Regions from separate parts of the Novosphingobium sp. TK46 genome, predicted to be linked through region 1. Evidence: riboswitches for the same ligand, from Rfam matches in the RefSeq annotation. Region 1 holds a riboswitch; each other region holds the start of a gene.
What was found. Region 1 has a riboswitch for cobalamin ahead of ACXJ1Z_RS17870 (ferredoxin-like domain-containing protein). Riboswitches for the same ligand answer to the same signal wherever they lie in the genome.

Region 1 (7,568 bases):
GACCGTGGAAATGGCGGACGTGCGGTAGGGGTCGCGAGATGCTTAAGGCGACGATTGATCCATCGTATCGGCCCCGCATTCCGCCACGAAACATGAGATGGTCCGCAAAGAGTATTGATATTCCACGCAAGAAGAAACTTTACGGTATGGTGAAGCGTCTATCCGCATGTCGGCTGCGCCGGCACCGTGCGCTTGATCGACTGGTGATCAGCATGGGGTGATCCGTGCCTGCAAGCGTCATGCTGTGCATGCTATGGCCGATCAGCCGGGCTCCGGACGGGAGCGCTGAGCCGGGTCGATTGCGCACTATGCCGAAGCGAACAATGAGTAGAACGACAATGAAGCCGCAACACGCCTCCTCGGGAATGTACCCGCGCGAGTTCATCATTTTCATAGCCGCATTGATGGCCGTGAACGCGCTGGGCGTGGACTTGATGTTGCCCGCCCTTGCTCAGATCGGTCGCGAGCTGGCAGTGACCGCGGCCAATCACCGGCAGTGGGTGGTGATGGTTTACATGCTTGGCTTCGGCACCGGCCAGCTTGTGTATGGCCCGCTCGCCGATCGTTTCGGACGACGTCCGGTGCTTATTGCCACGCTGATCGGATTTGTCGCAGCCAGCGTCTTTGCGGCAAGTTCGGCGACGTTCGAAGCGTTGCTGAGTGCGCGGTTGCTGCAGGGTCTGATGTCCGCGTCAACTCGGGTCCTGGCCGTCGCGATCGTACGCGATGGCTCGTCCGGGCGACAGATGGCGCGGACGATGTCGGTTGCGCAGATGATCTTCTTCCTCGTGCCGATCCTGGCGCCAACCCTGGGCCAGGCACTGCTTACGATCGGACCCTGGCGGTTCATCTTCTATGCGCTGGGCGGCTTTGCGGCCTTCGTACTCGCGTGGACGCTGCTGCGGTTGAAGGAGACTTTGCCGGATGCCGGGCGGGTTGCGATTTCGCTGGCGAACCTGCGATCGAGCTATCGACTTACGCTCACCAATCGATTCTCGATCGGCTATGCGATCGCCGCGTCGCTGACGTTCGGGGGCATCATCGCCTTCGTCTCATCGGCGCAGCAGATTTTCGTCGATGAATTCGGTGCCGGGGAGCGCTTTACGATCCTTTTCGCGATCTGTGCCGGGGCGATGGGCTTGGCGTCGTTCGCGAACAGTCAGCTGGTCGAGCGCCTCGGCACCCGGTGGATTTCGCAAGCCGCGGTACTTTGCCTCATCGCGCTTTCGATCATCCACGTCGGCATCATCGCGACCGGGTCCGAGACGTTGTTGAGCTATATGGTGCTGCAGGCCTCGAGCATGACCTGTATCGGCCTGTGCGGTTCGAATTTCGGGTCGATGGCGATGGAGCCGGTCGGGCATATCGCCGGGACGGCATCATCGGTGCAGGGGTTCATCACCAGCATCGGCGCCGTGCTGGTCGGGTTTGCGATCGGCCAGTCGTATTCCGGTACCACGCTGCCTCTCGCGGTCGGTTACCTGAGCATCGGCGTGGCGGTGCTGGTGATCATCTACTTCGTCGAAAAGGGCCGGCTGTTCCATCCCCTCGAAGCTCCGGCCTGAGCCTACGACAAGAGCCATTGGCTTGGCGCTCGGTTTGGTCTAGGCGCTTCGCCGAAGTGCGGGGCTAGCCCTGTGTTTTGTTGATCGCGCCGGTGCCCCCGCAAGGGGCTTAATCGGGAATGCGGTGAGGGGGCTTGCCTCCAACTCCGCGGCTGTCCCTGCAACTGTAAGCGGATAGCGCGATGCGCAAGCTCTCCACGTTGGAAGAGCAGCCACTGGACGAGGCGCGTGCGCTTTGTCTGGGAAGGCGCGCATCAAGCTGTGACCCGTGAGCCAGGAGACCTGCCGGCGCACCGGTCGCTCTTGCCTGATCCAGGGGATGGTCATGGCACGGTAACTCTCCGTCTGAGCGACGAAGCTGTGCGGCTGGGGCTGCATGGTCGCGCGGGTTTCGGGTGCCTTGGCATGCCCGCCCGTCGTCGCGCGCCGACCGGTTCTGCCGGCAAGCCCCCGCCATCGTCGCCGTAGGTGTGTGGAGGTTGCCGGTGTTCATGTCGTGCAGGGTTCCGCCAAGCGTGTCGCCTGCGTTTGCAGCCCACGGGCGGCGTAAAGCGCGGTGAGCGACTTTGCGATCAAGGGATGGTGCCCTGATGCCTGGCACCCGATGATGGCGGGCGATGGCCTGCTGGTCCGGATCAAACCGCCGCTTGGCGTGCTGACGCGCGAGCAGGTTCTGTCTGTGTGCGAGGCGGCGCAGGCACACGGCAGCGGCGCGATCGATCTGACCCGGCGCGCCAACCTGCAGCTTCGCGGCATCGGCGCGGAGGGCTGGGCCGCCATGATCGAACGACTGCTGGCCGGCGCACTGATAGATCGCGACCCGATCCGCGAGACCCGTCGCAACGTCATGGTCGCACCTGATTGGCGGGCAGGCGACGACACGCACCGCATCGCCAGCGAATTGCTCGGACGGCTCGATGAGCTACCCGACCTGCCGGGCAAGATGGGGTTCGTCATCGACGCCGGAGCAACCTGCACCCTGCGCGAAGAGCCGGGTGATTTTCGTATCGAGCGCGGGGAGGGCGGCCAACTTATTCTGAGAGCAGATGGTCGGGATCACGGCATTGTCATCGCGGAGGGGCAGGAAGTCGCTGCACTCTTTGCCCTGACGAGATGGTTCGTGGCGAGCGGCGGCGCGGCGGCGGGACGCATGGCAAGACACGATCCAGTGCTTCCCGCCTGGGCCACCGGAAACATCGCCCCATCGCGCCAGCGTCAGCCTATTGCGCCAGGCCATCACGAGCTGGGCAGTGCCTATGGTTTGGCCTTCGGACGTATCCAGGCCGATGAACTCGCAGCAGCTATCACACAATCGTCGGCAGTGGCGGTCCGCTTCACGCCTTGGCGCGTCGTTTTGTTGGAGGGTGTTTCGATCGGAGCCATAGCGGGTCTGTTGGACGATCCGCACGATCCGCTGCTCCATGTCGATGCCTGTCCCGGGGCACCAAGCTGTCCGCAAGCTACCGTGGTCACGCGGGATCTTGCGCGCCGTTTGGCCCCGCTCGTCGCAGGACGGCTGCACGTGTCGGGTTGCGGCAAGGGTTGCGCGCGGCCGGGGCCGGCGGACATCACCGTGACCGGTCGCGATGGACGTTACGACCTTGCCACCCAGGCGCGTGCCGGAGCGCCCCCCTCCCACACGGCACTCACCCAAGATGAAATCCTGCGCCAGTTCGGAGCTTCCTGATGCCGCATGTCTATGAAACCGATGGCGCCGCGATCTATCGCAAGTCCTTCGCCATGATCCGAGCCGAGGCCGAACTGGCTCGCTTCGACAAGGACGAGGAGCCTGTCGCGGTGCGGATGATCCACGCCGCCGGGATGGTGGAGCTTGGCCCCCATATCCGTTTCTCGCCGGGTTTTGGGGTGGCGGCGCGGACCGCATTGAACGCCGGGGCGCCGATACTGTGCGATGCGCGCATGGTGTCAGAGGGGATAACCCGCGGCCGGCTTCCCGCGGGCAATCCGATCGTATGCACGCTGCATGATATCCAGGTGCCGGACATGGCGCGTCGGATGAGCAACACCCGCTCGGCCGCCGCGCTGGAGTTATGGCGCCCGCATCTCGGCGGCGCGGTGGTGGCCATCGGCAATGCGCCGACCGCACTGTTCCATTTGCTCAACATGCTGGAGGATCCCGCTTGTCCTCGGCCGGCAGCGATCGTCGGCTGTCCGGTCGGCTTCGTCGGTGCGGTTGAATCGAAAGCCGCCTTGTGGGCGAAGCAACCGGTGCCTTGCTGCATCGTCGAGGGACGGCTTGGCGGCAGCGCCATCACCGTCGCCGCCATCAACGCGCTGGCGAGCCGCGCCGAATGAGCCTGGTCTCTCTTGCCCCTTCCGTGCCTTGCGGAACGATACACGGTGTTGGTCTGGGGCCCGGCGCGCCCGACCTGCTGAGCGTGCGGGCCGATCGGCTGGTTCGTGGCGCTCGCCACGTCGCCTACTTTCGCAAGGCTGGCCGGCCCGGACAAGCCCGTCGTATTGCGGAAGGCATGCTGCGTGCGGACGTGGTCGAGATCGCGATGGAGTATCCAGTCACGACCGAGATCCCGCTGACCGATCCGCGCTACAACGCGCAACTTTCGGCGTTCTACACTGAGAGTACCGAGCGGATCGCGGCGCTTGCCCGCGCCGGCGATGACGTCGTCGTACTGTGTGAGGGCGATCCGTTCTTCTACGGCTCGTTCATGCACCTGCACTCGCGATTGTCGGGCGTGGTGCCGGTCAACGTGGTGCCGGGCATCACCGGCATGGCGGGCGCGTGGAACGCGACAGGGGTGCCGATTACCTGGGGCGACGACGTGCTGACAGTCGCCATGGCTACCTTGCCCGAAGACGAGCTGGTTCGCCGTATCCGCGATACCGATGCTCTGGTAGTGATGAAGATCGGTCGTAACCTACCCAAACTTCGTCGCGCCGTCGCCGCTGCCGGGCGTGAACAGGCCGCCTGGCTGGTCGAGCACGCGGCGATGCCCAACCAACGCGTCACTCCGCTGATAGAGGCAGAAAACGTCACGCCTTACTTCTCGATCCTGCTAATCCATGGGCAGGGGCGCCGGCCATGATTCCCGGCTGGCTAGCCATTGCCGGCTTGGGACCGGGAGATGATGCCCTGGTGACGCCGCAAGTCAGCACGGCGCTGGCAGAGGCGACCGACGTCATCGGCTATATTCCTTACGTGGCGCGGGTTCCCGCGCGCGAGGGGCTGACACTTCACCCATCGGATAACCGCGTCGAACTCGATCGCGCCACCCATGCGCTGCGGCTGGCGGCCCAGGGGCGCCGCGTGGTGGTGGTGTCTTCGGGCGATCCCGGCGTCTTCGCGATGGCGTCCGCGGTGTTCGAGGCGCTCGAAGCAGGGGACGCGGCTTGGCGGGAACTGGACATCTGGGTGCTACCCGGCATTACCGCCATGCTTGCCGCCAGCGCGCGGGCCGGGGCACCTCTGGGTCATGATTTTTGCGCTATCAACCTGTCGGACAACCTCAAGCCGTGGGCGCTGATCGAGAAACGACTGCGGCTGGCGGCCGAAGCCGACTTCGCGATGGCGTTCTACAATCCACGCTCGAAAGCTCGGCCCGAAGGATTTTCGCGCGTGCTGGATGTGCTGCGCGAAGCGTGCGGTCAGGATCGCCCGATCCTGTTCGCCCGGGCGGTGACCACGCCGGACGAGGAGTTGCGCGTGACGACGCTAGGCGCGGCACTGCCCGAAATGGCGGACATGCGCACGATGGTCATCGTCGGCTCCAGCCAGACCCGGATCATCGAACGTGTGACAGGTCCAATCCTTTACACTCCGCGTTCGGCTTCATGACCCAGCCAATTGAGCACGTCTCGCGGATCGTGAACTACGTGGCGCGGCGGCAGCATAGGCCGCTGGATCATCAGCACCGGCAGGCCAAGGCGGCGGGCGGCGATCAGCTTTGCCTCGGCGCCTCTGCCGCCTGCATTCTTGCAGACCACCAGTTCGACGCCATGGTCGCGCATCAGCTGCTCGTCTCCTTCGGCGGTAAATGGTCCGCGATCCACCACCAGTGTATGGCGCGGGAGTTTTGGTGGCTGGACGGGCCAATCGACGAACCGCAGCAAATAGTGATGCTGTGGCTGACAGGCGAAAGCCTCGACGTGCATGCGCCCCAGCGCCAGCATCACCCGCAGCGGCGGCTTGGCGAGCGCGGCGGCGGCATCGGCAATGCTGGGTACATGGGTCCAACGATCGCCGGCTACCGGCTCCCAGCCCGGACGGGTCAACGCGATGTGCGAAATGCCGGCAAGTTTCGCCGCCTCGACGGCGCTCACACTCATCGTCGCGGCGAAGGGATGCGTCGCGTCCACCAGGTGTGTCACGCGGTGAGACCGCAGATAGTGGACCAGCCCTTCAACGCCGCCAAATCCGCCGATCCTGATGGGAACGGGTTGCGCGCGCGGAGCTTCGGTCCGTCCGGCGTAGCTCAACGTCGCCACGATGCCGCAGGCGGCGAACAGCTGCGCCAGCGCACTGGCTTCGGTCGTACCGCCCAGCAAAAGGACGTTCGGCATGGCTGACACGGCATCTTCGGCATGGCTGACGATCATCGGCGTGGGAGAGGATGGCGCCGAAGGTTTGTCAATCGCAAGCAAGATTGCTCTGGCAGCGGCCGAGCTCATCATTGGGCCGGCGCGGCACCTCGCGCTGTTGCCCGCATTGTCCTGTCCGGTCATCGAGTGGCCGGTGCCGTTCGCCGATGGCCTGCCCATGCTCATGGAGCGCCGTGGCCGGCGCGTCGTCATGCTGGCATCGGGAGATCCGTTCTGGTTCGGCGCCGGAACCAGCGTGACGCGACATCTGAAACTGGGCGAGTGGATCGCTCATCCTTCGCCATCGACGTTCTCGCTCGTGGCCGCGCGGCTGGGCTGGGCGGTGCAGGACGTATCGTGCCTGGGGCTTCACGCCGCGCCCTTGCAGCGGCTGCGCCCCGAACTTTGCCCCGGACGACGTGCGATCGTACTGCTGCGCGATGGCGAGGCGGTCGCGACTTTGGCCCGTTATCTGACCGAGCAGGGCTTCGGCGCATCGACGTTGCATGTGCACGAGGCGCTGGGCGGCCCGCGCGAGCGTATGCGCAGCGTCAAGGCGGCAGCCTTCGTATGGGGCGACGTCGCTCATCCGGTCGCGGTGGGTATCGACTGCGCCGGTGAAGGTGATGTTCTTCCACGCAGCGCCGGACGCGCAGACGGCTGGTTCGCATCCGACGGTCAGATCACCAAGCGTCCGGTGAGGGCGCTCACGCTTTCGGCATTGGCGCCACGTGCGGGCGAACTGCTATGGGATATCGGCGCGGGGTCGGGGTCGATCGCCATCGAATGGCTGCTGAGCCATCCCGCGAACCGCGCCTGTGCGATCGAAGCGGACCCATCCCGTGCCGATCGCGCCCGGGCAAACGCCGCCGCACTCGGCGTCGATCGCCTTGAGATACTCAACGCCCGCATGCCCGATGGCTTGCCCGATGGTCCGCTACCCGATGCGGTGTTTATCGGTGGCGGTCTGTCGGAACGACTGCTGGAAGTGCTGTGGGCCAGGCTTACTGCGGGCACCCGCCTCGTCGTCAACGCCGTGACGCTCGAGTCTGAGGCTTTGCTGATCCGATGGCATGGGCTGCGGGGCGGGGAACTGCTTCGTATCGAACTGGCCGATGCGGTTCCGCTTGGTACCCGCACCGGCTGGCGATCACGCTATCCCATCGTGCAATGGAGCACCGTTCTGTGATCGTGGCAGGCTTCGGCTTTCGCAAGGGCGCGGCACTGGCCTCGCTGCTTGCCGCGTTCGAGCTGGCGCAAGAGGGAGAGGGGCAGGTGACCATGCTTGCCACCGCGCAGGATAAGGCCTCGGCCTTGCTCTCGCTTGGCGAGGCGCTTGGCCTGCCTGTCGCCGGCGTCTCCCCCGATCGCCTTACCTCGATCCCGACGGCTACGCGCTCTGGTCCGAGCATGAGCGCGCGCGGTACCGGCAGCGTTGCGGAAGCT
Region 2 (7,568 bases), 1.5 Mb from region 1:
CGGCGCAGGTTCGCGACGTCCGGTTCGTGGGCGATTCGACGTTGGTGATCCGGCAGGCGAGCGGGGCGTGGCCCTGCCGCAGCCCCCAACTCCAGCCTTATCTCGCGGCGTTCGGCCAGGCGACCGGCGTGTTCGATCGCGTCATCATGCGCCACGTCCCCCGATCGAAGAACCTGGCCGGCATCGCCCTCGCCGGACGCGCTCTGCCTTAAGTCAGGCGGTCAGGCGGTCCAGGCGGAGACATCGGCCTCCTGCGCCACCAACGCCAGACCATGCGCGATCGAGGTCAGCTCGCCGCCGGACATGATCTTGTCGGTGCCGAACCGGCTGGTGAACACCGCGCGCACCGCCGGCACCAGCGAGGTGCCGCCGGTCAGGAACACGCGGTCGATCCGATCCTCGCCGACACCGGACGCCGCCAGCGCCTCGTCCACCGCGTTCGCCATGCGGGCGACATCCTCGGCGATCCAGCCATCGAACTCGGCACGGGTCACGATCGCTTCGATGTCGATTCCCCCGCCAGCAAAGCGGAAGGTCGCCTCTTCCTGATCGGACAGCGCCCGCTTGAGTTGCCCCACCGCATCGTAGAGCGCGAATCCCAGCTCGTTCTCGATCATCGCGATCATGCGACCGATCGCGTCGGGATCGACCGCGCTGCGCTGCAGGCGTTCGAGCTCACCCAGCGTGCGGCGATTGCGCATCAGCGCCAACTTTGACCAGTCCGCGAAGTCGTTGAAGTAGGAGGCGGGAATGTCGAGCACCTTGTCGAACGAACGGTACTGCCCGCCCTTGCCCAGGCGCGGCAGCACCAGCTTGTCGACGATGCGCTGGTCGAACCGGTCGCCGGCGATCCCGACACCGGCATGGCCCAGCGGCACACAGCGCTGCGCCGCCCCCGGCTCCTTCACCGACACGACCGAGAAGTCGCTGGTGCCGCCGCCGAAATCGGCGACCAGCAGCGTCGCGGGTTCATCCAGCCGCGAGGCGTAGCTGAACGCGGCGGCCAGCGGCTCGTAGACGTAGTGCACCTCGCCCGCGAAACCTTCGAACATCGCGTCATAGCGCTGCCGGGCGAGTGCCGGATCGGGCCTGCCACCGGCATAGTGGACCGGGCGGCCGACGACGACGCGGTCGAGCCGTTGCAGCGCCCCGTCGGCATGCGCCGACAGCTTGCCAAGGAACAGGCGTCCCAGTTCCTCGAACCGATAGCGCTTGGTGAACACCGAGGCGCTTTCGAACGAGGGGCTTGCGGCGACCGACTTGAACGACTGCAGAAACCGGCTGTTGCCCGGATCCTCGAGGTATTCGTGGATCGCCGCTGGCCCTGCCTCGACCGACAGTCCGCCAGGAACGCCGTCATCCTGCCAGAAGCACAGGGCCGAGCGAAACACCTCCGCCGACCCTCCCGGTCCTTCCAGCGCAATCAGGCGCGGCGGTTCGCCCGCATCGCCTGACAGGGCGACGACGCTGTTGGTGGTTCCGAAATCGAGCCCCGCGCTGGAGCCTGCCTGCCTTGATGTCATCTTGCTCTGCTGCGCCGCCGCAAACGACAGCTTCAATGGTCAGCGCCTTATGGCCGCAATCGCGGACAAATGGAACCATGCGCTACCGCATTGCAGCAATTCGGATGCGCTTAGCGTTGCGGCAATTGCTCTGCCAGCAGGGCGATGCCTTCGGCCGCGAAGTGCGTGTGGGTGGCGCCGTCGATCAGGATCGGATGCTCGGGCGTCAGCGTGGCGTTGTCCTTGTGCGCCGCGTCCAGTTCCAGCCACGTCCGCACCGCGCCTTCCAGGTTGGTGACCTCGGCCAGATCGCCATCGCCGCGCGGCACGTTCTGCAGCGCCGCGCTCATGCGCCAGTCGATCCGGGGCGTGGTGGTGTCGTCCCCCCATGTGGCTTCGGTCATCGTCTCAACCCTCCTGTCGCCAGCGGCCGGGTGCCGCAGCCTTGCAGTAGCGCAGACAGGCACGCGAGGGTTCCCTGGGGATCGCAGCACCGGCGCGGTTCACCGCCTTCCCCTCGCAGCCCGGCCGGGTTAGGCATGGCGACATGACCACGCACATCCTTTTGACCGGCGCCAGCCGAGGCATCGGCGCCGCGCTTGCCCAAACGCTGCGGACCCGTGACGTAAAGCTGTTCGCCGCCGCAAGCGCGGATGCCGACCTCGCTTCGCCCGAAGGCCCCGCCGAGCTGTGGGCAAAGGCACGCGACCGGCTCGATGATCGGATCGACGTGCTGATCAACAACGCCGGCGTGTTCGAAGCCTGCCCGCTGGACGAGGCGGACGAGGCATGGCGCGATCAGTGGCGGCGAACGATGACGATCAACCTTGAGGCATCGGCGCTGCTGTCGCGCTGGGCGATCCTGGCATGGCAGGCGAGCGGCACCGGCGGGCGGATCGTCAACGTCGCCAGCCGCGCCGCCTATCGCGGCGACAGTCCCGCCCACTGGCACTACGCCGCATCCAAGGCCGGGATGATCGGCATGACCAAGACCATCGCGCGCGGTTATGCGGCGCAAGGCATCCTCGCCTTCGCAATCTGCCCGGGCTTCACCATGACCGGCATGGCGGACGATTATCTCGCCAGCCGGGGCGGCGACAAGCTGCTGGCCGACATCCCGCTGGGTCGCGTCGCCCAGCCCGAGGAGATCGCCACGATCGGCGCGTTCCTGGCGCTTGACGCACCGCCATCGATGACCGGCGCGGTGCTGGATGCCAACGGCGCCAGCTACGTGCGTTAAAGCGCAGCGCCGAAGATTTGCGCGATCGCCTGCGGGGCCGATGCGAAATAGAAGTGCGCATATGTCGCGGTAAGGCCGCCGCAGCGATAGATCCGCTCGCCCTCGCGCCCATCCAGCCGCATCGCCTGCGCCACGGGAGCGAGCGGCGTGACGGTGCTGGAATAATGGAAGGTGTGGCCGCGCAGCGTGCCGCCGGGCATCTCCACCTGCTGCATGCCCAGCGCGGCGAAGCGGGCCTGCATCGTCGCGGTGCCGGGGATGATGCCGGCCATCGCCGCGCCGCCGCTACCGCCGCCGCCACCGCTATCGCCCTGCCGTCCCTCCAGCCGATCGAGGCAATAGAGCATGCCCCCGCACTCGGCCAGCATCGGCTTGCCGGCGGCATGGTGCGCGCGGATCGCCGCGATCATCGGCCGATTGGCGGACAACGCGTGCCTGTGCAGCTCGGGATAGCCACCGGGTAGCCAGATCGCTTCGCATTCGGGCAGCGCCGTGTCGTGCAGCGGCGAGAAAAAATGCAGTTCGGCACCCAGATCCTGCAGGCACGAAACATTGGCCGGATAGATGAACCCGAACGCCGCATCGCGCGCGATGGCGATGCGCACGCCGCGCAGCAGTGCCTCGGGCGTGGAGCCGACATCCGGCGGATCGAAGCGCACCGGATCGGGCAACCACGCCGCGCCAGGCGGAAGCGCCGCAGCCGCGCGCGCGATCCGGGTTTCCAGGTCAGCGATCTCGGCCGCCTGCACCAACCCGAGGTGCCGCTCGGGAAAGGCGGAGTGCGGATCGCGCGGCAGCGTGCCCAGCCACTGCACGCCGCCCCGGACGCCGGCCTCCAGCATCTCGGCATGGCGGGCGCTGCCGACCCGGTTGGCGAGGACGGCGGCGAGGGTCACGTCTTCGCGATACGACGCCAACCCAAGCACCAGCGCGCCGAACGTCTGCGCCATCGACGAACCATCGACCACCGCCAGTACCGGCAAGCCGAACCGCACCGCAAGATCGGCGGCGGAGGGGTCGCCGTCGAACAGACCCATCACCCCCTCGACCAGGATCACGTCCGCTTCGCGCGCGGCTTCGTGGAGCAGGCGGCGGCACTCCGCCTCGCCCACCATGAACAAGTCGAGCTGATAGACCGGCGCCCCGCTCGCCCGTTCGAGGATCATCGGATCTAGGAAGTCCGGCCCGCACTTGAACACCCGCACGCGGCGTCCGGCATCGCGATGCATGCGGGCGAGCGCGGCGGTGACCAGCGTCTTGCCCTGCCCCGAGGACGGCGCCGAGATCAGGAACGCCGGGCACTGTTCCGCCTGGAGGCTCAAACCCCGACCCTCGTGGCGCCGAGGTGCGCGTGCCCACGGCAGGGATGCAGGCGTCGATCCATGGGTGAGGGGACTTTCATCGAAGACGGCGGCGGATATGCCATGTGCCGGCCCATCGCAAGCAAGAGCCGCTTGCGTCGCCTATGGCCGCACGATAGGGCTCCCACCGCGACAGGTTCCCCGCATGGGGATCAAAAGGGAACTCGGGTGAAAGCCCCGAGGCTGCCCCTGCAACTGTGAGCGGTGAGCCATCCGGCCAATCTGCCATTGGGATCTAAAGTCCCGAGAAGGCGGCCGGAACCGGCGACGACCCGCAAGCCAGGAGACCTGCCGGTCGCGGTCGTTCTTCATCCGGGCAGGGTGCACCGGGTGTTCGAGGTCGCCTTGCGCATCGGCGCCGGGCTCCCTTGCGCAACGACAGCCACTGCCTTGCCGCGACATCCGCGCAAGGGAGCGTCATGTCGTGCCCCGCCCCTCGCGCCGGGGATCGTGCGCGCTTCCCCTGCACTGGTCGACCGGCAAGGTCCGACGTTGTTTGCGATGAGGGAGCGAGAGCCAAATGCTGCAGCCGGTCAATGCCGAGGCCGCCGTCGTGGTCTGCTCCACGTGCCGCGTATCCACCGACGAGCGCGAGGACGGCGCCGGGCAACGCGGCGGCGCATTGCTCGCGCAGGAAATGCGCGCGGTGCAGGCGGCCGAGCCCGAACTTGCCGGCGTGGCGGTCCAGGAGATGCCGTGCCTGTTCGCCTGCAAGCGTCATTGCGTCATCCACGTCCGCGCGCCCGGCAAGGTCGGCTACGTGCTGGGAGACTTCACGCCCGATCGCGATGCTGCGCATGCGATCCTGACCTATGCCGCGCTGCACGCCGCCAGCGAGGAAGGCGTGGTACGCTTCGCCCAATGGCCCCAGGGCGTGAAGGGGCATTTTATCGTGCGCACCCCGCCCGAGGGCTTCGTCTGCACATGATCGCGTTCGCGGATCGCAGCGCCTTTCTGGACGCTTTGCGCGCCTTACCGACCGCCTCCGCCGTGACGCGCGCGGGAGCGCTCGCCCGCCAGGCGGAGCTGACCAAGCCGCAAGGCTCGCTTGGCCGGCTGGAAGAACTCGCGCTGTTCATGGCCGGCTGGCAGGAGTCCGCGCGGCCGCGGCTGGATCGCGTGCGGGCGGTGGTGTTCGCCGGCAATCACGGCGTCGCCGCGCGCGGGGTCAGCGCGTTTCCGGTCGAGGTGACCGGGCAGATGGTCGCCAACTTCGCCGCCGGCGGTGCCGCGATCAACGTCCTGGCGCGCGAATGCGGCGCCGACCTGACGGTGGTCCCGCTCGAACTCGACCGACCGACCGGCGACATCGCGCAAGAGGCGGCGATGAGCGAGGCGGATTGCCTTACCGCGCTGAACCGGGGTGCGCGCTCGGTCGCCGCCGATACCCAGCTGCTGCTGCTGGGCGAGATGGGGATCGGCAACACGACCCCTGCCGCCTCCCTGTGCGCCGCCGCGTTCGGCGGCGATGCGGCCCTCTGGTCAGGCCGGGGGACCGGGATCGACGACGATGCCCTGGCACGCAAGCGCGAGGCGGTGGACATCGCGCTGGCCTTGCACGCCGACGATTGCAGCGATCCGTTCGAAACCCTGCGCCGGCTGGGCGGACGCGAAATCGCCGCGATCGCCGGCGCGGTCGTGGCGGCACGACTGATGCGCGTGCCGGTGCTGCTCGACGGCTTCATCGTCTGCGCCGCCATCGCGCCGCTGGTCGCGCGCCACCCCGAACTGACGCATCATTGCATCGCCGCGCACTGCTCCGCCGAAGCCGCGCACGAACTGCTGCTCGATCGACTCGGGCTGGAACCGCTGTTGCGGCTGGGCCTGCGCCTGGGTGAGGGCAGCGGCGCCGCGCTGGCCGTGCCGCTGGTGCGGGCGGCGATCGCCACGCACGCCGGCATGGCGACCTTTGCCGAGGCGGCGGTCGCCGGGCGGGCATGAGCGAGCGACTGGTCCACCTGCTGCGCCATGGCCCGCCACGCCGCACCGGCCTGCTGCTGGGCCATACCGACGAGCCGGCGATGACCGGCGATTGCCCGATCATCCGCGATCGCACCGCCGGGCTGGCGATCCGGCACGTCGTGACCTCGGACTTGTGCCGCGCCCGCGATCAGGCGGCGATCTGCGCACGCGATCGCGATGTCGCGCTCACCATCGATCCGGCCTGGCGCGAGCTGGATTTCGGGTCATGGGACGGGATGGCGCCCGGCAGCGTCGATCCATCGGCGCTGGCCAGTTTCTGGGACGATCCGGACGCCGCCCCGCCGCCCGGTGGCGAGCGCTGGTCCACCTTGCGCCAGCGTGTTTCCCAGGCGCTCGACCGGCTGGACACCGCGACGCTGGTGGTGACGCACGGCGGCGCCATGCGCGCGGCGCTCTCGGTGCTGACCGGGCTGGATCACCGCGCGGTCTGGGCGCTGGACTTGCCGTACCGGGCGCTGCTCACCTTGCGCATCTGGCCGGGATCGCCGATCGCCGGCCATGTCACCGGCCTCGACACCGGCCCGGTCACGGACGACCGCGCGTGAAGGCGATCATCCTCGCCATCCAGTTCATGACGCGATTGCCGCTGCCCGATGTGCAAGCCGACGCGCGCGACATGGGCCACGCGATCCGATGGTTTCCCGTCGCCGGGCTGATCGTCGGCCTGTGCGTGGCGGGCGGCGCGTGGCTGGGCCTGCAGCGCGATCCCTGGGCCGGGGCGCTGCTGGCACTGCTCGCCTGGACAGGGATGACAGGCGCCCTGCACCTTGACGGCCTGGGCGACATCGCCGATGCGGCGGGTGCCGCGCATGGCGACCGCTCGCGACTCTCCAGCGTGCTGGCAGACCCGCACATCGGCAGCTTCGGCGTGACCGCGATCGTCCTGCAACTGCTCACCAAGCTGGTGCTGGTGCGGCTCGCGCTGGACGCGCCATCGCTGCTGCCGCTGATCGCGGTGCCGGTGGTCGCCCGGATCGGTCCTTTGCTGTGGACGCTCACGCTGCCGCCGCTGCATCGCGGACTTGGCAGCACCTTCGGCGCGGGCGCGACCTGGCCGGTGACGGCGGCATGGCTGGCGATGCTGGCCATCGCGGCATGGAATATTGCCCCCGCCCTGCTCGCCGCCCCGGTGGCGATGGTGATCTGGGGCCTGTGGCTGAAGCGGCGGATCGGCGGCATCTCGGGCGACGGGCATGGCGCGGGTATCGAACTGGTGGAAAGCGCCATGCTCGCGGCGCTGATCTTCGTGCCATGAGCGACATACTGACCCACCACGGCGGCCGCCTGGGTGATGCGCGGGCGCGGTTCGGCGGCGCAGCGGCGGACTGGCTGGACCTGTCGACCGGCATCAATCCCACCGCCTGGTCACCGCCGGACGACCTCGTCATCGATTGGCGCGGCCTGCCCGATCCGGGTGAGCTGGCAGCGCTCGAACGCAGCGCCGCCGCCTATTTCGGAGTCGACCGCGCACGGTGTCTGGCG
Region 3 (7,568 bases), 720 kb from region 1:
CAGGAACCCGCCGCCGTCACTCTCGACGTGCGCGACGGCGCGGACCGCCGCCACGTCGCAGCCCAGGTCGCGTGCCGCCTTCTGGAAATCGCCGGCCTGCAGCGGTGTCGGATCACCGACGAATTCATCGTTCATGCTATGCCCTCCCGAAGAGAACAAACCATAAACGCATTATTTGGCGTGTAGGAAAGTGGTTTCTGGCCGGCGCGGCCGCTAGCCCACCGCGAGCGCGCGCGTGCCGGGTTCGCCCAGCCAACGGGCCCTGACGCCCCAGACGCTCTCGATCACGGCTTCGGACAGCGCGATCGCGGGCGGGCCATCGGCCACGAGGCGCCCACCATCCAGCACCAGTACCCGCTCGGCATGGTTCATCGCGGTCGCCAGATCGTGCAGCACCAGCACCACGCCGCGCCCTTCGCTGGCCTGTTCGCGAAAGCGGCGCATCAGCGTGGCGCCATGCGCGAGGTCGAGGTTGGCGAGCGGCTCGTCGGCCAGCAGCCACGCCGGCCGCGTCGCCAGCACCCGCGCCATCAGCGCCCGCGCCCGTTCTCCGCCCGACAGCCGCGAAACCGGGCGATGGCGCAGCGCCTCGAGGTCCATCGCGGCGATCGCGGCATCGATCGCGGCCTGCGCCTCGTCGGCGGGGGCGCCGCGCCATGGCAGGCGGCCAAGCGAGACCAGCGTCTCCACCGACATGTCCCACGCGACCTCCGCGCTTTGCGGCAGGTAACCGATCATGCGCGCGCGCATCGCCGCCGTCAGTTCGACGATCGGCGTTCCGCCCAGCCGCACCACGCCGCCATCCGGCGGCATCAGCCCGGCGCAGCACCCCAGCAGCGTCGACTTGCCCGCGCCGTTGGGACCGCAGATCGCATTGATCGCGCCGGGGTTGAGCTTGGCGGTGACGCCCACCAGCCGCCCCGCGACCGAGGCGCCGTCCAGTGCCAGAGAGGTCGGCGCCGCCATTATACCAGCCCCCGCCGCATCCGCAGCAGCAGGTGCAGGAAGAACGGCGCGCCGATCAGGCTGAGCGCGATGCCCAGCCGCAACTCGCCCCCGGCCAGCGGCAGGATGCGGCACACGACGTCCGCGATCAGCAGCAGCAGCGCACCCGCAAGCGCGCTGGGCAGGATCAGCGACGACGGCCGGCGGTCGGTGAAGGGGCGCATCAGGTGCGGCACGATCAGGCCGACGAAGCCGATGATCCCCGCCACCGCGACGCTGGCGCCCACGGTCAGGCCGATGCCGGCGATCAGCAGCGCCTGCAGCCGTCGCGGCTCGACCCCGAGCGAGCGCGCCGCCGCCTCGCCCAGCGTCAGCGCATCCAGGCTGGGGCGGGCGAGGAACAGCAGGGCAATGCCGACCAGCGTCAGCGGGGTCGCGATCCACACTTCACGCCACGAGCGATCGGCCAGCGCGCCCATCAGCCAGGTGACGATCTCGCTCAGCGCGAACGGCGTCGGCGACAGACTGATCGCCAGGCTCATCAGCGCACCCGCCAGGCTGGCGATCATCAGACCGGCCAGCGTGAACAGCGCGACGCCGGCATCACGGCCCGCGATCAGGGCCAGCAGCGCCATCGACCCGCCCGCGCCGATCAGCGCGAACAGCGGCAGCAGATAGGCGGACGCGGCATACCCGGTCCAGAAGCTGAGCACCGCGCCAAGTGCCGCACCCGGCGCGATCCCGAACAGTCCGGGGTCGGCCAGCGGATTGCGCAAGTACCCCTGCATCGCCGCCCCGGCACAGCCCAGGCCCGCCCCGATCACCACCGCCAGCACCGCGCGCGGCAGGCGCAGCTGGAACAGGATGACGGTGGCGTTGCGCGTATGCGGGTCGAACGGATCGATCCACACCCGCCCCGCCAGCAGCGACAACGGAAGCGCCAGCGCCAGCGCGGTCAGCAACAGGCCGACAGCGCGGCTCAAGTCCTGCCCGCCGCAGCGCGAGGTGGCGTCAGTTCGCGATGGAGCCGCCCCAGTTCGGCGGCGGCGCGTACGATCGTCGGACCGCCGCACCACAGCAATGCACCTTCCAGCGCAACCCGCCGGGTGCCCTTCAATGCGGCGAGCGCCGGATGCGACAGCAGCCGGTCTTCCTGCGAAAACGTGCTTCCACTCGCCAGGATCACGCGCGGCGGATCGGTCAGCATCGCTTCGAGCGGGAGGTAGTCGGCCTGCCCCATGCCCCGCACCGCCGCGGCATTGACGAAGCCGGTGTGGCGCAAGAGGTCTGCAATCAGCGTGTGGTCGCCGGCGACGATTCCCCCCGATTCCCAGACCACGGCGGACAGCGGCGCGCTGCCGGTGGCCGGCGCGGAACTTGCCAGAGCGTGCTCGATATCATCGACAAGCATCTCCCCCGCCTTCACATTTTTCGCAGCGGCAGCGAGCGCGCGAACTTGCGCCTTGCCCGCATCGACGGTGTCGATACCGCTGATGGTGACGACCCGGATGCCCAGACCGCGCAACGCCTGCCTGGTCGCGGGCGCGAGGAAGGTATCCGCCACTACGACGTCGGGCGCAAGCCGGGCGATCTCCTCGACCGAACCGGATACGGATGGATAGTGGCTGGCGGCGGCGACGCCCATCGAACTCGACGCGGAGTCATGGCTGTAGTGCGAGATCGCGAGCAGTTGCCCCGGCGCCGCGACGCGGGCGAGGATGGCGTCGCTGCAGGGATTGAGGGAGACGATCGTCGGACGCGCCATCGCGGATCCGGCGGGTGTTCCGGTCGGCTGGCACGCAGCAAGAACGAGGCTGAACAGTCCTGCCACGATGCCGCCCGCCAAGCGGATGGTGGAGGGGTCTCGGTGGCCATGCGGCACCCCCTCCTCCACTCGCTTGGCGAGCGTATTTCCTCTTGAGACAAGCTCGCGGAGGAAACCGATTTGCATGGATCTCACATCTTTGCCCGCACGCCGATGAAGGCGGAACGGCCGGCCGTGCCATAGTCACCCACGGTCACGTAGTCCTCGTTCGTGACGTTTTCGATACGGCCGAACACTTCGAGGTGTTCGCCGACCGGAACGCTCGCCCGCACGGTGCCCAGGGCATAGCCCTTGAGCCGCCCGAATTCGCCGGCGAAGTCATAGCTTTCGCCGACCATGCGGATGTCGCCGCCAACCACGAAGCCGGTCAGCGGACCGGTGGTGATCGGGGTCCAGTCGGCCGAAACGGTCAGCGCGTGTCGTGGACGCCGCGCGAGGTCGGTGCCCTCGTCGGCGCTCCCACGGGTGCGGTCGGTCGATTTCACGTACGTATAGGCGGCCTGAGCGTGGAGGGTCTCGCCGATCTTCGCGCCCAGCTCGAGTTCGAACCCGGTCGCCCGCGCGCGCCCGACGTTGATGTAATAGCCGAACGGCCGGGTGGCGCAGATCGCGCCGGAGCACGAGACGAAGCCGATCAGGTCGCGGCTGTCGCGGCGAAACCCGGTGAGCGCGAAATGCAGCGGCGCGTTGCGATCGCCGTACTCGATCCCGGCGTCGTAGCTGCGGCTTTTCTCCGGATCGAGCGTCGTCGTCGGATTGCTGTACTCGGAAAACAGCTGGTACAAGGTCGGCACCTTGAAGCCCTCGCCATACGAGGCTCGCACGCGCCACTGGTCGGCGATGGCGACGCTGCCGTTGGCGCCGAACGTCCACCGGTCGCCGAAGCGCGAATGATCGTCATACCGCACGCCGCCGGCGATGGTGAAGGCGTCGGTATAAAGTCCGAGCAGCGCATGGCCGCTGGACAGGTTGGCCTTTTGCCTGTCCGCGCCGCTGACGTCGATCCGCGACCACTCGTGATCGCCACCGAAATCCAGCCGCAGCGTGTCGGTGGCGCGATAGGCGCCGTTCAATTCCGCACGGCGGCTCTGCCCTTGCGTTTCCGACGTGGGATCACCGGAGAACGTGGGGTCGTAATACCGGCGGCGGGTGTCGGAAACCTGATACCCGGCGTTGAGGTCGAGCTTTTCCGAAGTCCAGGCAAGACCGGCGCGGCCGTTGATCTCGCGGGTCTTCTGATACTCCGGCGTATCGCCGAAGACGAAGTCCGGCGCGGGGTAGCCGTCGATGTCGAGTTTGCCCTGGGTGTAGCGGCCGACGAGGCTGGCGGTGAGACCCGGCGTCAGTTCGACATGCGCTCGGCCCCCAGCGCGATACTGACGAAAGCCGTCTTTCTCGGTTCCTGCCGCGGCCTGGCTGAAGCCATCGGTCCGCAGGTACCCACCGTTGAACGTGACGCCGTAGGTATCGTTGGATAGCCCCGCAGTGACTTGCCCGTCGAAACTGTCGCGCGCGCCATATTCGGCGGTGGCTTCGGCGCCGTTCATATCGCGCGAGGTGAGCGACAGCACGCCGCCGATGGCTTCCGAACCCCAAACCACCGAATTAGAGCCGCGCAGCAAATCGACGCGCGCGAGACCGCCAGTGGTCAGATTGCCGAAATCGTAGCCGCCGCCCGGCGCGGCGACATCGGCGACGCGGATGCCGTCGACCAGCACCAGCAACTGCTGTGAATTGGCGCCGCGCACGAACAGGCTGGTGGTCGAGCCGAGGCCACCGTTGCGCGCGATCGTGACGCCGGGCAGCCGCTCGAGGACGCGGGTGATGTCCGGCCCCTGGATCGAGGCGATTTCGGCCTGGTCGATCACGCTGACCGGCTGGCCCGCCTGATCGATCGGCAGGCGACTGCCGGTGGCAAGAACGGTGATGGTGTTGTCGGCGATGCGCAAGTCAGCCACGCTGATCTCCCCATCCTGCCCCCACGCCGGGGTTGCCATGGCCAGCGCCGACGTCAGCAAAAACAGATACTTCATGCGAAAACCTCCAACCTGAACGAAGTGCCGTCCATGGCGAGAGGCTTGCACGTGCCCTCATGCGACGCGCATTCCCAGCTGCGACCGGTACACCCGCCCGGCGCGGAACGACCGTCTATCGGGCAGGTCTCCTGGCTTTCCGGATCATCGCCCGCCCTCGCCTTCCCGGACGCCCGCGAGGGTTGGCCAGTGGCATGGTTGAGAACGGACTCCTCGGTCACAGTTGCGGGAGCAGCTTCGGCATCGCACCGAAATTCCCTCTTCGGTCCGGCTTCCCGGACAACCCCTGACGTGGCCGCGCCGTAGGCCCGGGATGCATTTCGTGCAAGGAGAAGCTGGTCGCGCAAGGAGAAGCTGGTTCGCTCATGTCCGCAAGGCGGCGCCTTTTCCATGCTCGCGCGACGACTCCTTAACCGCTTAAGGGTATTTGCCCAGAACGTGCCGCATCGGGACGCCGCCGGATCGTGTGCTGCACGGCGATCCGCGCGTGCGTAGCTGCGGGCTTCAGTGCCGCCCAGCAGGATCTTCGATACCCCGCGTATGCCCGTCATCCTCGCCGATCTTTGCCTGAACGAGCAGCGGCCGCGCGATTTCGCGGCGCGCATCGCGCATGGGTCCAGAGGATTGCGGCTGTCCCGCATGGCGCTGCTGGTCGCCGGAGCCATCGCCATCCCCGCCTTCGCCGCCGCGCCGGCCGACTGGTCCGCCTTCAGCATCGGCGATGCTTCGGGACAGGCCGCGACGGTCGAGCCGATGCCGTTCGAGCGGGCGGGCGACAGCTTCCCGGGTTCGGCGTTCTATTATCTGCAACTCGACGCTGCCGAGCCCGGGCTTGGCGAAGGGATCCACTCCGACGCAAAAGGCGCGCCAGGACTCGATGTGCTGTCACCCGCGATCGCCAAGCCGCTGTGGGTCGATAACAGCGGCGTCGATCGCACGCGCGCCGTCCAGTGCCTGACCGCGGCGATCTATTACGAAGCCGCGAGCGAGGCGGATGCCGGCCAGCGCGCCGTCGCGCAAGTCGTGCTCAACCGTGTCGCGCACCCCGCCTATCCCAAGACGGTGTGCGGCGTCGTCTATCAGGGGTCCGAACGATCCACCGGCTGCCAGTTCTCGTTCGCCTGCGACGGCTCGCTCGCGCGGCGGCCCAACCGGTTGTTCTGGGACCGGGCGGGCGACGTCGCCCGGCAGGCGCTGGCGGGCTATGTCTATGCGCCGGCCGGCTTGGCGACCCACTATCATACGGTCGCGGTGCACCCGTACTGGGCGCCGAGCCTGCATTACCTGCTGACGATCGGCGCGCATCGGTTCTACAGCTTCAACGGCCGGGCCGGGCAGCCTGCGACGTTCCGCTTCGCCTACCTGGGCGGCGAGCCCTTGGCCGCGCCCAACCGTCACGACGAGTCCGCCGTATCCGCAGCCGCCAGCGCGGCGCTTGATCCGCTGGCGATCCAGAAGGCGTACGACGAAGGTCTGCAACGCGCGCGGGCGCAAGGGCTGGTGGCCATGCCCGGCGGCCTGTCGACGGATGCACCGCCCGCCGCCGCGCCGGTCTATACCGGAGAGGTCAAGGCACGCGGCGGCGACACCTTGTATCAGGGTCACGCCCTCCCCAGCGGAGACGGGGTGCGCGAAGAGTACCGGAACAGCGGTCAATGGATCGCCAGCCCCACCAGTTGACCGCCAATACGATGAATTGTGTTCGCAACCGGACCGGCGGCATCCTGAACAACCATGAAACCATAGGATGTCAGCAAACAGTTAGGGACCGCGCGCGTAGAAGCGTTTTCGTCAATTGCGTTGCTTGAAGGGTCGAAATCATGACCATCCGTTTTGCCGGCGCCCATGTCGCCGGAGAATCCCCGATCGGCGCCTGGCGGTGCCACTCCGCCCCGATGTGCGCGGTCAACGACAACGATGTCGCCCGGCTCGACAACAAGACGCTGATCGCCGCGCTGCGCCACTTCGCCCGTCACGGCCTTGCCGCCGCGGAACATGCCGGCGCGCGGGCCCTGTCGGCCTTGCGCGAGCGGGATCGGGACAGCTGCCAGCACTGGCTGGCGGTGTGTCGCCAGCTCGATCGGCGCCTCGCCGATCGGATCAGCTCCAAACTCGGAAGCTTCGCCGCCTGAGTGCACCCGGCTTATCGCTATTGCGAACTGTTATCAACATGATGTAAGATCTTTGCCCTGTCGGGGCTCAAGAAGGTTGCATTCGCGCCATCGCGGGCTTAGGCACGCGCGGAACTCAACGGCTGGCTTGCCTTCGCGGGGCATCGCAGGCCGCCCATCCGTCCGTTGACCCCGCACCTGTGAAGGACTGACAGGCCCATGGCTCGCAAGAAGATCGCCCTCATCGGCGCCGGCAACATCGGCGGCACCCTGGCTCACCTCGCCGCGCAAAAGGAACTGGGCGACATCGTCCTGTTCGACATCGCCGACGGCGTTCCCCAGGGCAAGGCGCTCGACCTGTCGCAGTGCGGTCCGGTCGAAGGCTTCGACGCGCAGATCACCGGTTCGAGCGATTACGCTTCGATCGCCGGCGCCGACGTGGTGATCGTCACCGCCGGCGTGCCGCGCAAGCCCGGCATGAGCCGCGACGACCTGCTCGGCATCAACCTCAAGGTGATGAAGGCCGTGGGCGAAGGCATCAAGGCCAACGCCCCCGACGCATTCGTGATCTGCATCACCAACCCGCTCGACGCGATGGTCTGGGCGTTGCGCGAATTCTCGGGCCTGCCGCACAACAAGGTCGTCGGCATGGCC
Region 4 (7,568 bases), 1.0 Mb from region 1:
ATGTCCGTGCCGCAGGACCCATCACCGCGTCGTCGACTTTCTGGGTGATCGCGAACGCTTCGGCGTTTACCGCTCGCAGGGGATCGCCCGGCGTGTCCTTGCGCCCGGCGACGACGATATCGCCTGTCCGCGTATTCTCGCCCGGCGGCACCGCTACCGGCGATACCGGCACCGAGGGGGCATTCGGCTCTGTCGGCAGCGGCGGGAGCACGATGGTCGGCGGTGGCGCGGGAACGCGCGACGGATCTTGGGCCAGCGGCTCCGACGAAGAAGCCGGTACGGACGATGCAAGGCTCGCGGCGCCGACCCAAGCGTGCGTCGTCTGCGGCGGCTCCAGCGGTCCGACCGCAAGCAGCACCGCACTCGTCAAAATCAACATCAGCGCCCATCATCCTGTTGGCCGCGCTTCTTCCCCTCGAATTGCGGCAGATCGCGACATGCCCGTTTACGACTTTGTAGGACAGAAGATTCGCGATCGGTGACGCCATGCGATGGAGGTTCTCGACAAGCGGCGATGACGACCCTGCGCGCCGCGCCGTTGAGCGGCGGCCCGTGTGCAATCAAGCAAAAATACCAATGACATGGTTCAACCGTGCCATTGCGGGCAAGGCACCTGATCCCGACGAAAGGGTGTCGAGCCACAGCCGGGTTCGCTCCAGGGATCCAGACAATGCCGCAATCGTCCGAGCAGTATCTGGAGCAGGCGGAACGGCACCGTACCAACGCGGCATTGGCGATCAGCGGGCATGATCGCGACGGCCAGCTGCAACTTGCCGCGATCTACGAGGCGCGTGCGAACTTCATCGAACAGATCGCACGAAACACCGTGCCGGCTTCACGCCTGGAGCATGCGCAGACACCATAGGGGGCAAGCCCTGCCTGCAACGCGGGAAAACCCAAGGCGGGCCTATGTCATGCATCGCCGTCCAGCCCGCTCCATCGGTACACGACGTAGCTGACCAGCCAGCAGGCGATGAACAGGCCGATGATCAGGAAACCCAGCGTATTGAACTGGGCCGACAACACGCCTGCCTGGGTCCATACGCCGCCGGTAAGGCCCAGCTTTTCACCCAGCAACGCCACCGTCTGGATCGAGCCGATCACCAATGCCACCAGCGCCGAAATCGCGGTGATGGTCAGGTTGTAGTACAGCTTGCGGATCGGCTTGACGAAGGCCCACTCGTACGCGCCCAGCATGATGACGCCATCCATCGTGTCGACCAGCGCCATCCCCACCGCGAACAGCGCCGGGAACACGAGGACCGTGCCCAATGATACGCCATCGGCGGCATGCGCGCCGGACAGACCCAGAATCGCGACTTCGGTCGCGGTGTCGAAGCCCAGGCCGAAGAGGAACCCCAGCGGCGCCATGTGCCAGCTGCGACGGACCAGCCGGAACAACGGTCGCAGCACGCGTGCGATCACCCCGCCGCCCGCCAGCAGCATGTCGAGATCCTCTTGCGTGTGCGAGCCTCCTTTCCGCACATGCTGGAAACGCGTCCACAGACCGCGCAGGATCGCCAGGTTCATGATGGCGATGGCGAACAGGAAGCCCGCCGACACGATCGTCGCGATCACGCCCCCTTTCGCACCGATCGCCTCGAAGTCGGTCAGGGTGGTAGCGGCCAGCGCGATGGTGGTCGCCGCGATCAGGACGATCGCCGAGTGACCGATGGCGAACCACAGCCCCACCGTGATCGGTCGCTGGCCATCCTGCATCAGCTTGCGCGTGACGTTGTCGATAGCGGCGATATGGTCGGCGTCCACCGCATGACGCAGCCCCAGGCTCCAGGCGAGCAGCGCAGTGCCCAGCATCAGCGTGTTGCCGTGGAACGCGCTCAGCGCCCAGCCCCACGCCAACAGGTTCGCGCCGACCAGCAGCACGAACAGCACGGTGACGCGTCCGCGCAAGGTCATGGTCGCCGGCGTCATGCCCAAGCCCATATCGAAGCGACTGCCCGGCCCGCATCGCTCGCGACCGGCCTTACCTGCGCCTGTTGCATATCCCTGTCCAACCCCGTCGGCGTCAGCGATCCTGGCAAGGGGCCTCCGTGCGAACGGCCGGATCGTGCGTACCGAACGGACGCCAGTCAGCGCCCGGCACACCGATGCCGGTGCGGCCCCCGCCGCACGTTGCGTCGCTCAGACGGAGTCATTTTCCGTGCCTTGGCCAACCCCTGGACCACGGCAAGAGCGACCAGACGCCGGCAGGTCTCCTGGCTCACGGGTCAAGGCTTGATGCATGGCCTTCCCAGGCCTCGCATGTCGCAGCGTCCGGCCCAGTGGCTGCCGGCGTGCCGTCTTGGCCGCCAGCGTATGCATCGCGCTCACCGCTTACAGTTGCAGGGACAGCCGCGGAGTTGAAAGGAAAACCCTTCCGCACCGCATTCCCTATTAAGCCCCTTTCGGGACACCGGCGCGATCTTGCCCTGCCGATTTCGCGACCGGGCCACTCATCCTTATGCGGGCGCAAGGGACCGCGCAAGGGACGACGCGCGCAACTCCCGCCTTGCCCCGGCGGCTCGGTGCCGGTATCGCCCGATTGTCCCCAAGGTGGCCTGCCATCGTGGGGACGTAGATCGCGCCGGTGCCTCGCAAGAGGCTTAAACGGGAATGCGGTGAGAGGGGCCGGGCTCCTCAACTCCGTGGCTGTCCCTGCAACTGTAAGCGGCGAGCGCGATGCACATCGTCTTTCCCCAGACCGGGAAAGGCAGCCACTGGGCCGGACGCTGCGACATGCGAGGCCTGGGAAGGCGTGCATCGTGTGACGACCCGCAAGCCAGGAGACCTGCCGGCGTCTGGTCGCTCTTGCCGTGGTCCAGGGGTTGGCCAAGGCACGGATGAACTTTCCGTCTGAGCGACGACATGCAACGCGGCCCGGGGCCGCAGCGGCATGGTCGCGCCGGGTGCTTTCGCGCCTGCCCGCCCGCGCGTGCCGCCCGTCGAGCCATGCCACTGCGCAAGCTCGGCCTGCCCCGTGTCGCGCAACGTCGCCGGCGCGCAAGGATGATCGTCTTGAGCAAAGTACCCACCACCGTCATCACCGGCTTCCTGGGAGCCGGAAAGACCACGCTGATCCGCCACCTGCTGACCCATGCGGGCGGCCGTCGCCTGGCGCTGATCATCAACGAATTCGGCGATGTCGGCGTCGACGGCGAACTGGTCCGGGGCTGCAACGACGACGCCTGTCCCGAGGACGACATCGTCGAACTGGCCAACGGCTGCATCTGCTGCACCGTCGCGGATGATTTCCTGCCGACGATGATGAAGCTGCTCGACCGGCCCAATCCGCCCGAGCACATCATCATCGAGACCTCGGGCCTCGCCCTGCCCAAGCCGCTGGTCAAGGCGTTCCAGTGGCCGGACATCCGCACCCGTTCCACCGTCGACGGCGTGATCGCGCTGATCGATGCAGACGCGGTCGCCGCCGGTCGTTTCGCCACGGACGAGGTGGCGCTCGCCGCCGCCCGCGCCGCCGATCCAAACCTCGATCACGATAGCCCGCTCGAGGAACTGTTCGAAGAGCAGCTGGGCTGCGCCGACATGGTCGTGCTCAACAAGACCGATCTGGTCGACGCAGCGGCGCTGGCCCGGGTGGAAGCGCAAGTCGCCGCCGAGATCCGCCCCGGCGTCAAGATCGTCCGCGCGGATCACGGCGCCGTCGATATCGCCGCCCTGCTGGGCATCACCGCCGCCGCCGAGGACGATCTTGACTCGCGTCCCTCGCATATCGACGGACTGGACGACGACCACGATCACGACGACTTCGACAGCTTCGTCCTGTCCGGCGCCGAAGTGGCGGACCTCGACGCGCTGGTCGCGACGATGGGCACGCTGATCGCGCGGCACGACGTGCTGCGCATCAAGGGCATGGTCGCCGTCGCCGGCAAGTCGAGCCGCCTGGTGGTGCAGGCGGTCGGCCCGCGCATCCAGCACTTCTACGACCGCGCCTGGGCGCCTGCCGAGCAACGCCGCACGCAGCTGGTGGTGATCGGGCAAAAGGGCCTCGACCGCGAAGCGATCGAAGCGGGCCTTGCCGGCCTGCTCGGAGCCGTCACCGCCTGATGCACCTGCTGTCCGCCACCCCCGGCACGATCTCCAACGGCGAGGAGGCGATCGATCTCGACCAGTCACCTGGCGATATCGTGATCCTGACGGTCGCGGACAGCGAGCTGGCCTGCTTCGCCAAGGCTGCGGCCACGCTCGCCCAAGCCGAGCCGGGCGCGCCGAGCGTGCGCCTTGCCAACCTGCTGCAGCTCAAGCACCCCTACTCGGTCGACCTGTACGTCGAGAAGGTGATCGCGCACGCAAAGTTCGTCTGCGTCGTGCTGCTGGGGGGCAAGAGCTACTGGCCCTACGGTATCGACGAGATCGCCGGCCTCGCGCGCACCAAGGGGATCGCCTTCGCCGCGCTGGCCGAGGGGCGAGAGATCGACCCGGCGCTCGATCTGGCCGGCACTCTGCCCGAGCCGGTAGTGGGCCGCCTGCGCGAATACATGCGACAAGGGGGTATCGCGAACGCGCTGGCGTTCCTGCGCACCGCCGCGCGCGCGATCGGTCGCGATTGCGGCGCGCCCGACGATCCGGTGCCGGTGGCCGACGCCGGGCTTTACATCGCCGGGCTCGACCGCCCCGGCCTTGCCGATCTGAAAGCGCGCTGGAAGCCGGGTGCGCCGGTCGCCGTGCTGGTGTTCTACCGCGCGCTGATGATCGCGGCCACGCTGGAGGCCATCGATGCGATGGTCGCAGCGCTGGGGGAACGTGGCTTCAACGTCGCACCGGTCTATGTCCGGGCCTTGCGCGAGCCGTTCGTGCTCGAGTGGCTGGGCAGCTTCATCGCCGAAGTAGCGCCCGACGTGATCGTCAACGCCACCAGTTTCGCGGCCTCGTCCTCATCCGAGCCACGCAATCCCGGCGTGCTCGAACGCGGCGATTGCCCGATCCTGCAAGTGGCGTTCGCCGGGGTCGAGGAAGCCGACTGGCGCGCCGCCGCTAGAGGCCTGGGGCCGCGCGACCTGGCGATGAACGTCGCCCTGCCCGAGATCGACGGTCGCGTGTTCACCCGCGCCGTCGCATTCAAGGCGGCGCAGCGGTTCGACGAAGTGACGCAGTGCGGCATCGTCGTGCCACGGGTCGCGCCCGATCGCGTCGCCTTCGTCGCCGATCTCGCCGCCGGGTGGGCCCGATTGCGACGGACCCCCGCCGCGACGCGCCGGGTGGCGCTGGTCCTGGCCAACTATCCCAACCGCGATGGCCGCATCGGCAACGGCGTCGGCCTCGATACCCCGGCCAGCGCTGCCTCGATCCTGGCGAGCCTGCGCGCTGCGGGCTACGACGTCGGCGATGCCCCGCTGGACGGCGCCGCGCTCATGCAACGGATGACGGGTGGGGTGACCAATGCCCCGGCTTCGCGCGACCGACCGGGCGAGATCGCGCTGCCGCTGGAGGACTATCGCGCAGCCTTCGCCGCAATCCCGCTTGCCGCGCGCGATGCCATGCTTGCGCGCTGGGGAGAGCCGCAGGACGATCCGTTCATCCGCGACGGCACGTTCCGCTTGCCCGTACACCGCTTCGGCAACGTCGTGGTCGCGGTGCAGCCGGCGCGCGGTTACAACGTCGATCCCAAGGCGACGTACCATGACCCCGCGCTGCCGCCACCGCACGGTTACCTGGCGTTCCACGTCTGGCTGAACCGGCACTTCGCCACGCATGCGGTCGTGCATGTCGGCAAGCACGGCAATCTCGAATGGCTGCCCGGCAAAGCCCTGTCGCTGTCCGCCGAATGCTTTCCCGAGATCTGCGCGGGCCCGGTGCCCCAGCTTTATCCCTTCATCGTCAACGATCCCGGCGAAGGCAGCCAGGCCAAGCGGCGCATATCCGCCGTGGTGATCGACCACCTGACCCCGCCGCTTACCCGCGCGGAAAGCTACGGACCGCTCAAGCAGCTCGAAGCGCTGGTGGATGAATACTACCTCGCCGCCGGTATGGATCCGCGCCGTTTGGACCGCCTGCGCCGCGACATCATCGATCTGGCGCGAAGCCAAGGGCTGGACAAGGACGCCGGTGCCAGCGGGGACGGCGACGATGCGCTGTCCGCGATCGACAACTACCTTTGCGAGTTGAAGGAGATGCAGATCCGCGACGGGCTGCACATCTTCGGCCGCTCGCCCACCGGTCGGCTGGAGCGCGATCTGCTGGTCGCCCTCGCCCGGACCCCGCGCGGCTATGATCGGCCCGGGCAGGCCTCGCTGCTGCGGGCGATGGCGGAGGATCTCGGGTTCGGGTTCGACCCGCTGGACTGCCGGATGGCCGATCCGTGCGACGGTGCGCGGCCCGCGCTGTTGCAGGCCGTGTCCGACGATCCCTGGCGTACCCTGGGCGACACGGTGGAGCGGCTCGAACTGCTCGCCGCCGCCTTGGTCGAAGGCACGGTGCACCACGCCATCGGTGAGCGCACGGCGGCCGTCATGGCCGAGATCGCTTCCAATCTTGCGCCCCGCGTTGCGCAGTGCGGCCAAGCCGAAAGTACCGCGCTGCTCGCCGGTCTCGATGGCCGCTTCATCATGCCCGGTCCTTCGGGCGCTCCGACCCGGGGACGACCCGACGTGCTGCCGACGGGACGCAACTTCTACTCCGTCGATACCCGCGCGATCCCGACCGCCGTGGCCTGGGATCTGGGCTCGCGCTCGGCGCAACTGCTGGTCGACGACTATCTTCAGCGCGAGGGCGAATATCCGCAGGCGATGGCCCTGTCGGCATGGGGCACCGCCAACATGCGCACCGGTGGCGACGACATCGCGCAGGCTCTCGCGCTGATGGGCGTGCGGCCGCGCTGGGAATGGAGCTCGGGGCGTGTCACCGGGTTCGAGGTCATCACCCTGGCCGAACTCGGCCGCCCGCGCGTGGACGTGACCTTGCGGGTGTCGGGCTTCTTTCGCGATGCGTTTCCCGAACAGATGAACCTGATCGACAGCGCCGCGCGCACGATCATGGCGCTGGAGGAAACCGACGAGGACAATCCCGCCGCCGCGCGGCATCGCGCCGAGACCGCCGACCTGCTCGACCGGGGCGAGAGCGCCGAAACCGCCGCGCGCCGCGCCGGCAACCGCGTGTTCGGGTCGAAGCCCGGCGCATACGGCGCCGGCCTGCAGGCGATGATCGACGAAAAGCTGTGGCACGAACGCGCCGATCTGGCCCAGATCTATCTCGACTGGGGCAGCTACGCCTATGGCGCCGGGGTCGAGGGCGAGGCCGAGCGTGACCTGTTCGCGGCGCGCCTGTCGCAAGTGGACGCCGTGGTCCAGAATCAGGACAACCGCGAGCACGACCTGCTCGACAGCGACGACTACTATCAGTTCGAAGGCGGCATCGCCGCAGCGGTCGAACACCTGAAGGGCGCCGCGCCGCTGTCCTACCACAACGACCACAGCCGCCCCGAACGCCCGGTCGTGCGCACGCTGGAGGACGAGATCGGCCGCGTCGTGCGTGCGCGTGTCACCAATCCCAAGTGGATCGCCGGCGTCATGCGTCACGGCTACAAGGGCGCGTTCGAGATCGCCGCATCGGTC

Region 2: linked by a shared signal. The riboswitch ahead of ACXJ1Z_RS10840 (DUF1636 domain-containing protein) and the one ahead of ACXJ1Z_RS17870 (ferredoxin-like domain-containing protein) in region 1 are both predicted to bind cobalamin.
Region 3: linked by a shared signal. The riboswitch ahead of ACXJ1Z_RS14555 (TonB-dependent receptor plug domain-containing protein) and the one ahead of ACXJ1Z_RS17870 (ferredoxin-like domain-containing protein) in region 1 are both predicted to bind cobalamin.
Region 4: linked by a shared signal. The riboswitch ahead of cobW (cobalamin biosynthesis protein CobW) and the one ahead of ACXJ1Z_RS17870 (ferredoxin-like domain-containing protein) in region 1 are both predicted to bind cobalamin.

The regions. Positions count from the first base shown of each region.
Region 1 is NZ_CM143963.1:3,744,672-3,752,239, reverse strand. It holds gene ACXJ1Z_RS17880 (glycosyltransferase) at 1-28, shown strand, start outside; gene ACXJ1Z_RS17875 (multidrug effflux MFS transporter) at 339-1,565, shown strand; cobalamin riboswitch at 1,639-1,869, shown strand; gene ACXJ1Z_RS17870 (ferredoxin-like domain-containing protein) at 2,122-3,252, shown strand; gene ACXJ1Z_RS17865 (precorrin-8X methylmutase) at 3,252-3,881, shown strand; gene ACXJ1Z_RS17860 (precorrin-2 C(20)-methyltransferase) at 3,878-4,630, shown strand; gene cobJ (precorrin-3B C(17)-methyltransferase) at 4,627-5,379, shown strand; gene ACXJ1Z_RS17850 (cobalt-precorrin-6A reductase) at 5,355-6,104, opposite strand; gene cbiE (precorrin-6y C5,15-methyltransferase (decarboxylating) subunit CbiE) at 6,103-7,311, shown strand; gene ACXJ1Z_RS17840 (cobalamin biosynthesis protein) at 7,293-7,568, shown strand, end outside.
Region 2 is NZ_CM143963.1:2,249,643-2,257,210, reverse strand. It holds gene ACXJ1Z_RS10865 (ribonuclease HI family protein) at 1-212, shown strand, start outside; gene ACXJ1Z_RS10860 (Hsp70 family protein) at 222-1,523, opposite strand; gene ACXJ1Z_RS10855 (hypothetical protein) at 1,634-1,906, opposite strand; gene ACXJ1Z_RS10850 (SDR family NAD(P)-dependent oxidoreductase) at 2,050-2,742, shown strand; gene ACXJ1Z_RS10845 (cobyrinic acid a,c-diamide synthase CobB) at 2,739-4,064, opposite strand; cobalamin riboswitch at 4,221-4,413, shown strand; gene ACXJ1Z_RS10840 (DUF1636 domain-containing protein) at 4,624-5,031, shown strand; gene cobT (nicotinate-nucleotide--dimethylbenzimidazole phosphoribosyltransferase) at 5,028-6,044, shown strand; gene ACXJ1Z_RS10830 (histidine phosphatase family protein) at 6,041-6,631, shown strand; gene cobS (adenosylcobinamide-GDP ribazoletransferase) at 6,628-7,341, shown strand; gene ACXJ1Z_RS10820 (aminotransferase class I/II-fold pyridoxal phosphate-dependent enzyme) at 7,338-7,568, shown strand, end outside.
Region 3 is NZ_CM143963.1:3,025,865-3,033,432, reverse strand. It holds gene ACXJ1Z_RS14575 (N-acetylmuramidase domain-containing protein) at 1-135, opposite strand, end outside; gene ACXJ1Z_RS14570 (ABC transporter ATP-binding protein) at 214-966, opposite strand; gene ACXJ1Z_RS14565 (FecCD family ABC transporter permease) at 966-1,928, opposite strand; gene ACXJ1Z_RS14560 (ABC transporter substrate-binding protein) at 1,925-2,896, opposite strand; gene ACXJ1Z_RS14555 (TonB-dependent receptor plug domain-containing protein) at 2,902-4,803, opposite strand; cobalamin riboswitch at 4,908-5,106, opposite strand; gene ACXJ1Z_RS14550 (cell wall hydrolase) at 5,344-6,483, shown strand; gene ACXJ1Z_RS14545 (hypothetical protein) at 6,624-6,935, shown strand; gene mdh (malate dehydrogenase) at 7,134-7,568, shown strand, end outside.
Region 4 is NZ_CM143963.1:946,310-953,877, forward strand. It holds gene ACXJ1Z_RS04385 (MlaA family lipoprotein) at 1-379, opposite strand, end outside; gene ACXJ1Z_RS04390 (hypothetical protein) at 671-865, shown strand; gene ACXJ1Z_RS04395 (HoxN/HupN/NixA family nickel/cobalt transporter) at 913-1,932, opposite strand; cobalamin riboswitch at 2,190-2,433, opposite strand; cobalamin riboswitch at 2,569-2,810, shown strand; gene cobW (cobalamin biosynthesis protein CobW) at 3,016-4,065, shown strand; gene cobN (cobaltochelatase subunit CobN) at 4,065-7,568, shown strand, end outside.